DNA from 2 places in the Colwellia sp. BRX10-1 genome. Region 2 is predicted to be linked to the other one. Evidence: predicted binding sites of a transcription regulator. Region 2 holds the regulator's gene; the other holds the start of a gene.
The links. Region 2 encodes FNR, which switches genes on or off when oxygen is low (the NO sensors DNR and NnrR bind a similar motif). Its sites were predicted from a motif close to TTGATCTAGATCAA; they were not measured.
Positions count from the first base shown of each region.

Region 1 (7,581 bases), on a different contig from region 2:
TATCACCTTCACCTTCAGTTACAACAAGGTATTGAATACCTGATTCAGTAACTTGTACACCTTCTTTCTTGGCATTTTCTTCTAAGAATTTCATGCCTTCAGCAATTGCCGCTTCAGATTCAGCGTCTGCTGCTGCTAGTTGCTTTGCTTTCATTTGCTCATCAAGGCTCATTAATAGAGCTTGGATTTCTTCTTTCTCAATGATTGATTTGCCAGCAAGACTGTCCATGAAACCACGAGTAATTAATGCTTGGTCAAGTGGAACACCCAACTTCTCATGTTGATCAAGATTCTTTTGCATGTACATGCCAATTGAAGCACCTAAACTGTACGCTTGTTTTTGCATTTCAGTTTCTAAAACAGGCGCTGTTTCGGTTGGTTTTACACTTTCTTGACAGCCAAACACTGACACAAGTGCAATAGCTAACATAGTTGGCTTAAATAATTTCATTTTTTCTCCGTTAACGTAACCTAGTACTCAGTTGGAGGAAGTCCCCCTAAGCCATTGATTAAATATTATGTATTGTTAGACAATGCGGCTTATACTAACGATAAATTAACTAAGAAAAAAGTATTAATATTGTGATTAAGTGTAATAACAAGCTAACACTGCTTTTCATCTGTCTATTTTCCTTATTGAACAGTGCTTGCCAGCCTGCAGAGGACAAGCCTGTACAGCGTTGGCAGCATGCTACAGATGGTGCTTATGCAGCTAATATTTCTAATGATGGCAAATACAGTGTTGTCTCTTCTATTTATCATGGCTTAAGTTTATGGGACATAGAAGAGAATGCATTAAAATACAGCTGGTCACAACAGCAAGATAGTAGCGATAATTTAGTGCTGTTAGCCGATATATCCAATAATAATAGCCATGCATTGACCGCAAATCGAGAAGCGTTTTCGTTGTGGAATATAGCAACAGGGCAATCAGAAGGTTATTGGAAAGTACGTGAGTCAACGATTCGTGATATTGCCTTGTCTAATAATGGTGACTTTATTTTACTCGGTAAAAGTAATGGCACCGTTGTTCACATTACCATGAGCAATGGCCGTCGCTTAGAATTCTTAGGTCATACAGAAAAAATTAATGCGGTTGATATGCTCCCCAATGGCCGTATCGCCATTTCAGGAGGCAATGATTACGTCGCTTATGTATGGGATACAGAGAGTGGGCAGGTTATTTACCGATTTAATCATCCCAGTCGCGTTACTATGGTCGCTTTAGACCCTAAAGGTCGGTTTGCTTTTACTGCCGACAGTAAAAAATCTTCAAACATATGGGATTTAAAAACAGGTAAACGCATTAGCCAACTTCAATACTATAACCGTCACGAAATATTTAGCTCAGTAAGGTTTTCTGATGATGGTACTCAACTATTAACAGGAGCCCCAACTCGAAAAGTTAGCCTATGGAGCATACTAACCGGAGAGCGGCTTGACAGCTGGCGAGTTACGCCAAAAGAAAGTATACGTGCTGCAGGCGCGGTAGTGTATAGTGTCGCCTTTCGAGGAAAGAACCAAATAATCACCGAAAGTTCATCAGGATACGCTGAGCTTTGGCAAAGAAAGTCGCGTTAGGTACCCCAAATTATGACAACAGAAATACAAAAAAAAATCATCGAATTACAAGAAAATGTTGAAGCGCTACAATCTCGTAATGCCTTTCAAGACGATGTTATTGAACAGTTGAATAATGAACTTGCTGTTCATCAATTAGAAATTTCAGACATTAGGGCACAGCTAAAGTTAATCGCAAGTCGTGTTCAAGATAATAATCCGGGTCAAAATCAGTCGCAAGATATCGAACCGCCACCACCACATTATTAATTTTTAACCTGAGCTTTCATTCAAATAAATACCAAGCTGAAATATTTCAGCTTGGTAAAATAACGATTTATTCTTGCTTAAAAATACCGATCACTTGCTCTTGCGGACGGATTTCTTTAACAACATGCTCTTCTGGCTGTGACATTTGATGCCCACAGCTAACACAAGTAACTTTTTCAACATTATTTTCTTTTGTTAATCCCATTGTGTCCATAGCATTACATTTCGGGCAAATAGCGCCAGCAATAAATCTTTTTTTCATGTGTTTCAATCCAAATAAAATCGAGTTGTATTATTTTACCTTGAATCTTGTCGATAGGAAAAGGACAATAGCGGCCTGAATTAAAATGAGTAATAATACACAATGATCATAGCCACCGATTTAAGCTTAGATAGAGGCGCTAAAAACCTCATAAAATCATCAAGCTTTACTATTCATCCTAATCACAAAGTCGGCTTAGTTGGCGCTAATGGCTGTGGAAAATCTTCTTTATTTGCGGCCTTATTAGGTGAGTTACAGCCCGACAGGGGCGATGTAAATATGCCTTCAGGCTGGGATGTCGCGACAGTAAAACAAGAAACTCCCGCCCTCGAACAATCAGCCTTAGATTATGTGATGGACGGAGATAAAGAGTTTCGTCAACTTGAGCAACAACTTGAGAAAGCTCGATTAAATGATGATGGCAACCAAGAAGCGTTAATTCTCAACCATATTGACGCCATAAATGGCTACAGTTTACCCGCCCGTGCCAGCGAGTTATTGCATGGTTTAGGTTTTTTACAAGAACAACTAGGTGATGCCGTAAAGGATTTTTCTGGTGGTTGGCGCATGCGTCTTAACTTGGCTCAAGCGTTAATTAGCCGCGCAGATTTACTTTTACTCGATGAACCCACTAACCATCTAGATTTAGATGCGGTAATTTGGTTACAGCGTTGGTTAAAACGCTTTACCGGTACTTTAGTGCTTATTTCACATGATCGTGATTTTCTCGATGACGTTATTGAACAAATTCTTCATATTGAACATCAACAAGCAAAATTATATTCGGGTAATTATAGCGCCTTTGAGCGTCAGCGCGCGGAACATTTAGCACAACAAGATGCTCAATTTCAAAAACAGCAAAAAGAAGTTGCTCACTTAACCTCATTCGTCGATCGCTTTAGAGCAAAAGCCAGTAAAGCAAAACAAGCACAGAGTCGTTTAAAGCGTTTACAAAAATTACCTGACTTAGCACCCGCACATGTTGATAGCCAATTTACCTTCAGTTTCAAAACACCGGAAACATTGCCTTATCCGTTATTAGCGTTAAAAGAGACAACCTGTGGCTATAATCCAGAAACCATTATTTTACGTGATGTCGGTCTCACACTGGTACCCGGTAGTAGAATCGGTCTTTTAGGACGAAATGGTGCGGGTAAGTCGACATTAATAAAGTCATTAGCCGGCGATATTGCCTTAATTAAAGGCGAGCGTTATTGCGCCCAAGACTTAACTGTTGGTTACTTCTCTCAACATCAGCTTGAACAATTACATATGCCAAGTAGTGCGATTGATCATATTGTTCGTGCTAAACCTGAGACTACAGAGCTACAAGCGCGCAATTTTTTAGGTAGCTTTGGTTTTACTGGCGACCAAGCACTCTCTCCGGTAAGTACCATGTCAGGTGGAGAAAAAGCACGTCTGGTATTGGCGTTAATTGTTAATGAAAAGCCGCAATTACTTCTCCTCGATGAGCCCACTAACCATCTTGATTTAGAAATGCGTCAAGCACTTGTCTTTGCTTTACAAGACTTTGAAGGGGCTATTATTTTGATTGCCCATGATCGCTTTTTATTAGAGTCATGTGTTGATGAGTTTTTCTTAGTTGCCAATGGTCAAGTTAGCGAGTTCTCTGGTGATATTGATGACTATCAACAATGGCTTAACGAAGACAAAAAACAAACACTGAAAAATACTAAACCCGCAAAGTCTCTTGAGGTTGTAGATAAAAAACAATTACGCAAAGACCAAGCTGAATTACGTAAAAAAGCATCTCCACTGCGTAAACAAGCCGATAAATACGAGAAGAAAGTGCAACTGCTGCAAACTGAATTAGCTGAAGTTGAAGGAGTATTAGCCGAAAGTGAGATATATCAAAGTGAACATAAAGCACGCTTAGCCGTACTCATTAAGCAACAAGCTAAGCTCAAAGCAGATGTTGAAGAAAATGAAATGTATTGGCTCGAATTAGAAGAACAAATTGAAGAAATTATGTTGCAAGCTTCACTGTAAAAATTAACCATTAAATTATATTACTTGCTACACTTAATAATCATACGATTAAAATAATGAGAACGTTATGAAAAAAACAATATTCGCCCTTTTTTGTCTATCTATAGTAAGCAGTGTTTCGAGCTTTGCTTATCAAGGTGATCTTGACCAAGGCATTTATGAATTAAACCGTGGTGCTTTTAAAGCGGCTATAAATGAATTTGAACCCTTAGTTGCTCAGGAGTATTCTCCTGCGCAGTATCAAATGGCGCTTATTTATTTAAATGGTTACGGCGTTACAAAAGATCCCAAAAAAGCGTTGGAATTAATGTCCTTAGCCGCTTCACAAAATCACCCCGACGCACTATTTAGTTTGTCACTGATGTATTCTGACGGAGTCATCGTTAAAAAAGATTTAAAAACCGCTTTTGCACTGATGGAAAGAGCAGCGATAAGAGACTCCGTTGCCGCACAATTTAATCTTGGTGTTATGTATTTCAATGGCACGGGTACATATAAAGACTATCCAAAAGCCGCACGTTGGTATGAAACTGCGGCAAAGCAAAACTACGCCCTAGCCCAGTTTAATTTAGCACTAATGTATTTTGAAGGATTGGGTGTTGAGAAAAGTGTAGAGATGTCTTTTATATGGAATATTATTTCCGCAAGTAATGGTTATCAAAATGCAGGAAAAAGTCGCGATATGGACTCCTTAAAACTCAGCAATGTAGAAATAGCTCAAGCAAGGGAAAAGGCTGACCGACTTTATCAACAAATTATCGAACAAGAAGCATTAAAAGCTAAACAATAAAACCTTAGCTCTAAAAAATAAGACAATAATCTAAGGGATAAATTTAAGGTTCATTGATCTATATCACAACCATAAAGTAACCCACGATTTAAAATGGCTATAACATTACGTTATAGCCATTTTTGTTATAACTCAATTATTTTTATGGAGTCTATTATGAACTTTTTCGATATGATTATTAATGATCCCGTTGTACTTTATTCTTTTGGCGGATTAGCAATTCTTTTAGGTATTGGTGCTTTCTATGTTTATTATTTTCTTAAAAACATCAATGAAAATAATTAGGTAAAAACCTGTAGAAGTTGATTAAAGTTGCAACCTTCTTAATTAAGGTGGAAACCGTTAAATAAAGTCAGCAACTGCAATTATTACGTTTAAGCACCGAAAATATCTTTCAAAAAATTTAATTAAACGTTGAAGTAGTTAATTTCTACAATATAACCCTAAGGGCAATAGCTGCCAAAGAGGAGTCTTTAGCAACCTAAAATTTTGCAGGCGTATATTTTACTGTTTGATACGAATATAGACATTAAAGATTTAACCTCAGGTATCGCTGATCTAAAAAAGCAGTCATTAAGATTGTTGTACTCCTCCTTAAAATACGGTGTTCACCGTTAAATTATAAATTGTTACTTATAACACTTTTTATACTAAAACAGTTGACCCTACTACCGTGGTAAGCTTTAACCTCAACTTAGTTCTACAATTCAATTAAGATGAGAAGCTTATGAATACAACTACACAATTTATAATTGACGGTATGACCTGTGCTTCATGTGTCGGTCGTGTTGAAAAGGCCTTACACAAAGTGGTTGGCGTGACAGATGTTACCGTTAACCTAGCTACAGATACGGCTACTATTCAAGGCACTGCCAGTCATAGTGAATTAATTACCGCTGTTATTAAGGCTGGTTATCAAGTGCCCGTAAAGGTAAAGCAATTTGGTATTGGAAAGATGAGTTGCTCCTCTTGTGTGACGCGGGTCGAACAGGCATTGTTAAAAGTAACCGGTGTGGTCGATGCATCGGTCAATTTAGCCACCGAGCACGTACAAGTAAAAACTTTATCCTTTGTAACGGATGAACAACTAGCCCAAGCCGTGACACAAGCCGGTTACCTTTTTATCCCGTTGAACAATGACAGCGTGATAGAAAAGCCCAGCCAACATCAGCCTTTTTATACTAAAGCATGGTGGCCCGTATTGGGAGCAGGCCTACTTACCTTGCCACTGGTGTTACCCATGTTAGGCATGTTGTTTTCCCAACAGTGGATGTTACCGCCAGTTTGGCAATGGCTATTAGCTACGCCAGTACAGTTCTATTTTGGCGCTCGCTTTTATCGTGCAGGCTGGGGAGCATTAAAAGCTGGCATGGGCAACATGGATCTTCTTGTCTCCATAGGTACCAGTGCAGCCTACGGACTATCTTTGTATTTGTGGTGGAGCTTTAATAGCGCTCATGGCATGCCGCACTTGTATTTTGAAAGTAGTAGCGCAGTAATAACCTTGGTTCTGCTGGGTAAATATTTAGAACACAAAGCAAAACGCCGAACAACTGATGCACTTAGAGCATTGGAAAATTTGAAACCTGTTGAGGCAACAGTGCAGCGCTTAGGTAAATGGCAAAAAGTGGCCGCTTCATCAGTAAAATCCGGTGAAAAAGTTAAAGTAATACCGGGCGAAAGCATCCCTGTTGACGGTGAAATTTTGCAGGGCCAGAGTCATCTGGATGAGGCGTTAATTAGTGGTGAATCAATTCCGTTAAGTAAAAAAGAAGGTGACGTTGTCACGGGTGGCTCACTTAATTTGGACGGTATTTTGGAGATCCGTGCCACGAATGTTGGTAGCGAATCTACTTTATCTAAAATCATTGAATTAGTAGAGCAAGCCCAAGGTGCAAAAGCTCCCGTACAAGCAATAGTAGATAAAGTCAGTAGTATCTTCATTCCTGTGGTGTTATTGGTCGCACTTACCACCTTATTGGTGTTGGGTTTAGTATTTGATGACTGGACCAATGGCATTCTCAATGCGGTAGCCGTTTTAGTGATTGCCTGTCCATGTGCACTTGGTTTAGCAACTCCAGCAGCCATAATGGCAGGTACAGGAACCGCTGCCAGATTAGGCGTATTGGTTAAAGATGCAGTGGCGTTAGAGCAGGCAAAAGAAATAAATTTAGTGGTATTTGATAAAACAGGCACCTTGACCCAAGGCAAACCTGTTGTAAATGAGATGAGGGTCATCAGTGGTAGTGAAGAAGCAGTATTGCAGCTGGCCTATTCCTTACAAATAAATAGTGAGCACCCATTAGGCAAAGCTGTGGTTGAAAAAGCATTAGCCAGCGAAACACAACCAATACCTGTCGCGGAATTTCAAGTTGTCGCGGGTTATGGTGTCAAAGGCAACATTGGTGACAATTTAGTCTTGATGGGCAGTAGTCATTGGATGCAAGAGTTAGGGGTAACACTGCCAACCGAACAAATAAAAATACCAGGTGCCTCTGTTTCTTGGTTGGCTAGTCAGCAGCAAGATAAGATAACATTACTTGGGCTGTTTTGTTTTAGTGATAAATTGAAGTCTGATGCGCTGCAGGCTGTGAAGTTATTGCAACAACAAGGTATAAAGGTAGCTATGCTTACTGGTGACAATCAAGCGAGTGCAACATCGGTAGCGACAGAATTACAGTTAGACGAT
Region 1 covers NZ_JACGWC010000001.1:512,397-519,977, forward strand. The annotation lists gene fkpA (FKBP-type peptidyl-prolyl cis-trans isomerase) at 1-451, opposite strand, end outside; gene H4J75_RS02290 (hypothetical protein) at 583-1,581, shown strand; gene H4J75_RS02295 (SlyX family protein) at 1,594-1,830, shown strand; gene H4J75_RS02300 (YheV family putative zinc ribbon protein) at 1,898-2,092, opposite strand; gene H4J75_RS02305 (ATP-binding cassette domain-containing protein) at 2,195-4,102, shown strand; gene H4J75_RS02310 (tetratricopeptide repeat protein) at 4,170-4,892, shown strand; gene H4J75_RS20050 (DUF3149 domain-containing protein) at 5,049-5,177, shown strand; gene H4J75_RS02315 (heavy metal translocating P-type ATPase) at 5,620-7,581, shown strand, end outside.
Region 1: a site for FNR is predicted at 4,946-4,959, ahead of H4J75_RS20050 (DUF3149 domain-containing protein). Genes of this name have one in related genera too.

Region 2 (7,581 bases):
TACAGCGTTATTTACACAATATTAATACAAATCATGCTTATGGTGTTTTTCGTTCAATTAGAGGGCAGTTACGCGCTCAAGAACAACCACTATCGCCACAAATCTTAGCAACAGGATTACTGCGTTATTCTATTAGAGGCACTGATTATGTCTTAGAAATAACAGAAATGATCCGCCATAATAAAGTGTATTTTGATAAAATATTGTCGAAGCCAAAACCTAAGGTTATTTAGGCTCGGCTTATTGTATTACGCGTCAGATAATGATGGCGAGCGATAACATTCATTCTTTTAACTGGTGTTGTTATCGCGCTTAGATACTTGGTATTAATTAAGGTAGATTCTACTTTATTTCTATAATATTCAAACTGTTACTTAATGAAAGTTTGGCTTTTGAATTGTCTTCAATATTGACGTTGTTTGTTAATTGAGCGGCAATAATAGGTTCATCATCAAAAGCGATATCGCCACCATTGATAATGCCTGAATCAGCGTTAATCCCTTTAAAATCAAAAAGTTCACTGTCACACAAATGTGATGGAACCACATTGCGAATGGCAGTAAACATAGATTCAATTCGTCCTGGATGATTAACATTCCAGTCCTGTAACATTTTCTTAATGTTTTGACGTTGTAAATTAGGTTGAGAGCCACATAAATTACAAGGAATAATTGGGAACGCTTTTAGTTGTGCATATTGGATGAGTTCTGCTTCTTTACAAAAAGCTAACGGTCTAATGACGACATGCTCACCATTATCAGAGACCAATTTTGCTGGCATTGATTTTAATTTACCGCCATAAAACATATTTAGCATCAGTGTTTCAACCATGTCATCACGATGATGGCCTAGTGCAATTTTAGTTGCGCCTATTTCTGCCGCGACCTTGTATAAAATAGCTCTGCGTAAACGAGAGCATAAACTGCAGGTGGTCTTCCCCTCAGGTATTTTATCTTTAACAATAGAGTAGGTATCTTCTTGCGCAATTTTATATTCAACACCTAAAGCTTCTAAGTATTCGGGAAGGATATGCTCAGGAAAACCGGGTTGTTTTTGATCAAGATTAACGGCAACGATATCAAAATGAATGGGCGCTGATTCTTTTAACAACATTAAAATAGCCAGTAGGGCGTAACTGTCTTTGCCACCCGATAAGCACACCATTATTTTATCGCCATCTTCTATCATATTATATTGCGCGATAGCTTGGCCAACATGTCGTCTTAAGCGCTTCTCAAGTTTACTCAGCTGTATTTTTTGGCTGGGTGTTAAAGATGTTATTGATGTCGCTGATTGAGCGCTCATAGTGTTTCCTAGAGATATTTGAAATAAAAAGTATGAATTTTACCGCGCGTAGTATAGCAAAAAGCCAAGGAAATCCTCGGCTTTTTAATGGATATTTACATATTTCAATATTAAGCTAATGGCGAGAGGTAACCATCAGGTTTTATCGCTAAGACATCACAGTTAAGGCGGTCAATGACATGCTCTGCAGTATTACCAATAAGTGCCGCTGAAATCCCCGTTCGACCAATAGTACCTAACACAACTAATTCAGCATCAACGTGCTTAGAAATACTTTGAATAACATCTTCAGGTAAACCTTCTTTAACATGGGTATTTTTAAGCGGAATATTAAAGCTATTAGCATGGTCTTTCATCGCACTTTTGTGATGATTAAACATAGTGTCGTTATATTCAGAGGCGTTAAACTCTGGAATTTCAATGGCAATATTTACTGGCGTACCTGGATAAGAATTCACCAAATGAACATTGGCTTTAATCAGTGAAGAAAACACTATTGATTCTTGGGTTAGCTTATTATTAAGCGCTTTGTGCTCATCATCATCGCTACCGATATTGAGTGCGGTAAGTAAATTACCATTGCTTGGCCAGCTATGGTCTTTAACCAGTAATACTGGGCAGGGACATTTCCTTAATATATGCCAATCTGTTGGCGTAAAAATAACCGACTTTAGCTTGTCATGTTGATGGGTGCCTTTGATGACAATATCGAAGTTTTCAGCCAGTACTTTTTTTATGATCTTTTCAAATGGGCGATTATGCCAAATAATACAGGTATCTATGGTTATGTCTTGGTGATCAGTTTCTGAAATCTTTTCGTCTAACCATAGTTTACGATCATTAATAACCGATTGACGCATTGCTTCTCGCTCGTCGCCAGAAAGCATGGTGGTCATTTCATAAGATAAATCATAAATGGTTAAAAATGCAGTGATCTGTCCGCCACTATGTCGTGCTAATTCAATCGCACGTTTCAACGCTTTTTGATTTTCAGTGGTTGGATCAATAACGGCTAATATTTTTTTATACTTATCCATAATATTTACTCCCTAGTTATTAAATAATATTAATAATAGACCATAATTAATAGATATTATTTGCTTTAAATCATAATATTTCAATAAAAAAAATGCTTAACATCTTTAATGTTAAGCATTTATCTATAATTATTTAAAAAAGCGATAAACTACAGTGAAGCACACTCGTTAAGTTTATCCATATTAAGTATTGTGATGAGTTTTCCATCAACTGTGATTAATTCATTTTTTTGAAAACGATTTAATAATCTACTGATGGTTTCAACCGTTAAACCAATATAATTACCAATGTCACTGCGCGTCATCGTTAGGCGAAAATCTGTTAGTGACATACCCCGTGCATGATAGCGACTGGCTAAGGTTGAAATAAAAGTTGCTAAGCGTTGTTCAGCATTTTTGCGGTTAAGTAGCGTTAACATTTCTTGATCTGAGCGGATTTCGGAACTCATCATGCGAAGAATTTGTTTTTTCAACTTAGGCATCGTATTCGATAATGAATCTAAAGTATTGTAAGGTATCTCACAGACCATAGATGTTTCTAAGGCTTTTGCAAAACTAGGGTGCTCTGACTCAGCAATAGCATCAAAACCTAATAAATCACCCGCTAAATGAAAACCGGTAATTTGTTCTTCACCTTGTTCATTTACCGTAAATGTTTTGAATGTTCCAGAGCGAATAGCGTATAAAGCTTGCATTTTGTCGCCATCTTGGAAAATTTGTTCGCCTTTATGAATAGGGCGTTTACGGTCAATAATGCTGTCTAGTGTATCGAGTTCTTTATCATTTAAAGAGAAAGGTAAACACAGCTCGCTGATACTACAGTTTTGACAATGAATATGTTGAGATGTAGAACATGGCTTTTTATACATATTAACCTAAATGAGTTATCCCTAATTTATCGATCATATTAAAACAATTGCTTATATGCAAACATTAAACTGTATATTCCGTATGAAATTATCATTAGCGCCATTATTTTCTTGAATTTCGTATTTGTTACCAACGACTTTATACCAAAAGAGCCAAGCGAAAGACTTAACAAGGCTGGTAAAGTACCTAAACCAAAACTGGTCATAATTAGCGCGCCACTAAGGGCACTTCCACTGGCTAAGGACCAAGTTAATGTTGAGTAGACTAAACCACAAGGTAACCATCCCCAGACTGCTCCTAATGCTAGCGCTTGTTTAGCATTATTAATGGGAATAAACCTTTTACTTAACGGGGATAGATAGCGCCAAAGGAACTTACCCATTTTTTCAACTTTTGATAGCCACATTAACCATTGGCCTAAATACAAGCCTAATAAAATTAAAAATACCGCTGCAAATAACCGTAAAAAACCTAATGGAACGCCAATATTCTTTATTGCAATAGAACTACTAAATCCAACGATTGCCCCAATTAAGCTATAAGAAAAAATTCGGCCAACATTATATGCACCGACCAGCTTAAATTTATCGCTGCCTTTTTGTTGCGGTGATATAGCAGATGTTAACATCGTTGTTATACCACCGCACATACCGATACAATGTCCCGAACCTAACAAGCCGATGATGAATGCCGATAAATAATCTATACTCAACATGGCTGTTATTTACTACCCGTATCATTTTTAGCTGTATTTTCGCTATGGGTTTCAGTGGACTTTTTGGTGGTAGTGTTTTCATCTTCATCAAACAAGATACTCATACCTTGTTTCTCTAAATCATCAAATTGTTCAGTTTTTACTGCCCAAAAAAATAAATAAATGGCGATAGAGGTTAGGATTATCGCTATGGGGATCAAAATATAAATAATGCTCATGGTCTTTATGCTCTATTATAAGTTTGCGTTTACTTTTTTAATAAACGTAACGAGTTAGTGATAACCAATATCGAACTTGCAGACATACCTATAACCGCCATATAGGGGGTAATGTAGCCTGAGACGGCAAGGGGCAATACGATAGCATTATAACCGAATGCCCAAAAATAATTTTGCCAAATAATGCGACGAGTTTTATTGGCGACCTGTATTAATGTTGTTATCGACTTTAAACGATTATTGAGTAAGATAACATCGGCACCACTTTTAGCTATATCGGTGCCACTCCCCATAGCAATCGAGACATGGGCTGCGCCGAATACTGGCGTATCATTGACACCATCGCCGACCATAGCAACGGTTGAGTTTTTAGGCTGATTTTTTATTATCGCCATCTTATTAGCCGCAGTCAAAGTACTATGTATCTCGTCTAAATGTAACAATGCCTGAACTTTTTCACAGCCAGCAGGGTTATCACCCGATAGCATGATGGTATAAATATTACTTTTCTTTAAGTCATCTAACAGCGTTTGGGCATCATTGCGAATTTCATCGCTTAAGTAAAAAGCAGCGACTAATTGGTTGTCTGCTACTAATAGGCAAGAAGCCGTCGCAAATTCTGCCAACATACTTGATTCGCTAAGCAACCAATTAGGTTTACCGATTTGAAAGTATTGACCGTTCACTTTCCCTTGAATACCAGCACCAGATTTAATTTCAACGGCTTGAGTATGGTAGGAGTAATCACGAAATGCTTTAAACGGTTTGGCTAAAGGGTGCTCAGAATAAGACTCGAGCGCTGCTGCTATAGCTAAAACCTGCTGCTTGCTATAGTTAAGCTTTTCATTATTAAAGCGCTTTATTTCATTAATAGAAAAATCACCAGAAGTTAAGGTACCTGTTTTATCAAAAGCAATAGTGGTTAATTTCGGTAATGTTTCCATAACATGTGCAGATTTGATCATGATACCTTCGCGGTTTAAGCGTGTGGTCGCACAGGTTAACGCTGTGGGGGTTGCCAGTGACAAGGCGCAAGGGCAGGTAGCAACGAGTACCGATAAGGTGATCCAAAAAGCTTCTTCAGGTAAATGCTGTTGCCAATAAAATGCAGTACCTATAGCGGTTAGTAAAATAACCGCAACAAAGTATTGAGCGATTTTATCTGATAATTTTGCTAATTTGGGTTTATGCGCCTGAGATGATTCACTTAATCTGATCAGTTGGCTTAAAAAAGAATGTTCACTGGCTTGTTTAACTTCAACGTTGATATTACCATCACCGTTTATAGTGCCTGCAAAGACAGTATCGCCTATTGATTTATTTAAGGGTAACTGCTCACCCGACAACATCGCTTCGTTGAGTTGGCTGCTGCCTGTAATTATTGTGCCATCAGCGGGAACCACTTCGCCTGGTTTTATGAGTACAATATCGAGAGGACGAAGTTTTTTTGCTGGTAGTATGACTTCTTTTTCTGTTCCTTTATCATCAATGAGTTTTGTCGCTATCATCGGCATTAACTTAAGCAAGTTAGCCGAGACTTCCGCAGCGCGACTTCTTGCTCTAAATTCTAAAAATTTACCAATAAGTAGTAAAAAAGTGAACATCGATACTGATTCAAAATAGACTTCACCTTGCTGAGTGATTGTTGCCCAAGCACTGGCCGAAAATGCCAGTGAAATCGCTATAGCAACAGGAACATCCATAGATAAACGCTTCACTTTTAAAGCATTAATAGCTCCCTTGTAGAAGGGTAATGCGCCATAGGTGACAATAGGTAAGGTCAAGAATAAGCTCGCATAGCGTAAATAGATTAAGTTGTACTCATCCATGCCAGAAAAGGCGCCAAAGTATAAGCCAAAAGCGATCATCATGACTTGCATCATTAAAATACCAGAGATACCTAGGCGTTTAATATAATTATTACTTTGGGTTTTGTTAAGTTTTTCGGCGGTACTCGCTTTAAAAGGGAGGGCTTGGTAACCAATATTGCTGATATGATTAATCAGCTCACTAAGTTGTACTTCACTATTATTCCATCGAACAGTTGCACGTTGTGTCGTGGCATTTACATTAATTTTAATTAAGCCGTTTATCTTGATAAGTTGCATTTCGATAAGCCACGCACATGCCGCGCAGCTTATACCGTCAATCGTTAAAATTGCTTCGTTATATTCATCATTTTTATAAGTAAATTCACTTTGTAGGCTGTCATCATCAAGTAACTTATTACGTTGTAACTGCTCAGGAACCAGAGGCTCACCTTTTAGTGCGGGAGCTGTTCTAAAACGATAATATTCACCTAAACCGTTATCAATAATCGCTTGAGCAACACTTTGACATCCAATACAGCACATCGGCTGCATGGTATTCTCAATTTTTATTGATAAATCTAACCCATTAGGAACAATTTCACTGCAGTGATAACAAAGTGTTTTCATATGTTGAGGCCAAGCAAAGTATTGGTTTTTATAGAGGTGTTGCTTAGGTGAGGTTAATCAACACCTAAGCTAATAGAGACTATTGGCGCTTAGTTAGCTTCTCTAACATTAGGAATAATATCGATAAATTCACTTTGAGGTAAGAAAATAGTATTTTGAATTTTCCAGTGATTCTCAAAAGGCGTTATGGTTAAGCGCCATTTTCCCTTTACTGGTTCATCAAAGACATGCCTAAAATAGCCATTACCGTCAGGCGTGAGTGCTAAATAGAAATCTCTATCAGCAAGAGTCGGGTGATAAAAATTAAGATTTAACACCGGGAATACTTTATCAATACCGGTAGGTTTGATAATTAATTCGTTATCTTGCAGTTTTAATGCAAAGCGCATCCCTAATTTTTGGGCAAGCTTTACTTTAGAGACTTCTAGGTTAATTGCTTTACCTTTTTTATAGTAATCACCAACGACTAATGGATCGGGATTATGGTTAGCAATAAAGTAAGTCGAAATACCAGCAACAACCGCGGTAGCGGGGAGAATAAAAACGAACCAAGCCCAAGGCTCTTTGTACCAAGATGTATTCATATTAAAAATTCAGTCGGTGAAAGTGCGCATATTATACGACTTTTTTCTATTGGGAACTATTAAAAAACCAACAATTTACTCACTATTCTTGGCTTGGAAGATATAAAAAAACCTTGCGGTAATAATACCGCAAGGCTGATATATTGAGACTAATTAAACGCAGTTATTTTTGCGATAAACTATACACATATGCACTAACAAGATGTATTTTTTGTTCACCTAAAATATCTTTCCATGCGGGCATTACACCAGCTCGACCATTTTTAATAGATGACTCAACGGCACGTGGAGAGCCGCCATACAACCAGATGTTGTCAGTTAAGTTAGGCGCTCCTAAAGGAATACCCATAGCTAAACTACCTTTACCGTCAGCACCATGGCAACTTGCGCACAGAGCGAACTTTTCTTTACCGG
Region 2 covers NZ_JACGWC010000011.1:41,592-49,172, reverse strand. The annotation lists gene H4J75_RS10905 (glucosaminidase domain-containing protein) at 1-233, shown strand, start outside; gene ttcA (tRNA 2-thiocytidine(32) synthetase TtcA) at 343-1,305, opposite strand; gene uspE (universal stress protein UspE) at 1,416-2,342, opposite strand; gene fnr (fumarate/nitrate reduction transcriptional regulator Fnr) at 2,492-3,211, opposite strand; gene H4J75_RS10885 (sulfite exporter TauE/SafE family protein) at 3,250-3,927, opposite strand; gene ccoS (cbb3-type cytochrome oxidase assembly protein CcoS) at 3,933-4,145, opposite strand; gene H4J75_RS10875 (heavy metal translocating P-type ATPase) at 4,175-6,583, opposite strand; gene H4J75_RS10870 (FixH family protein) at 6,673-7,167, opposite strand; gene ccoP (cytochrome-c oxidase, cbb3-type subunit III) at 7,331-7,581, opposite strand, start outside.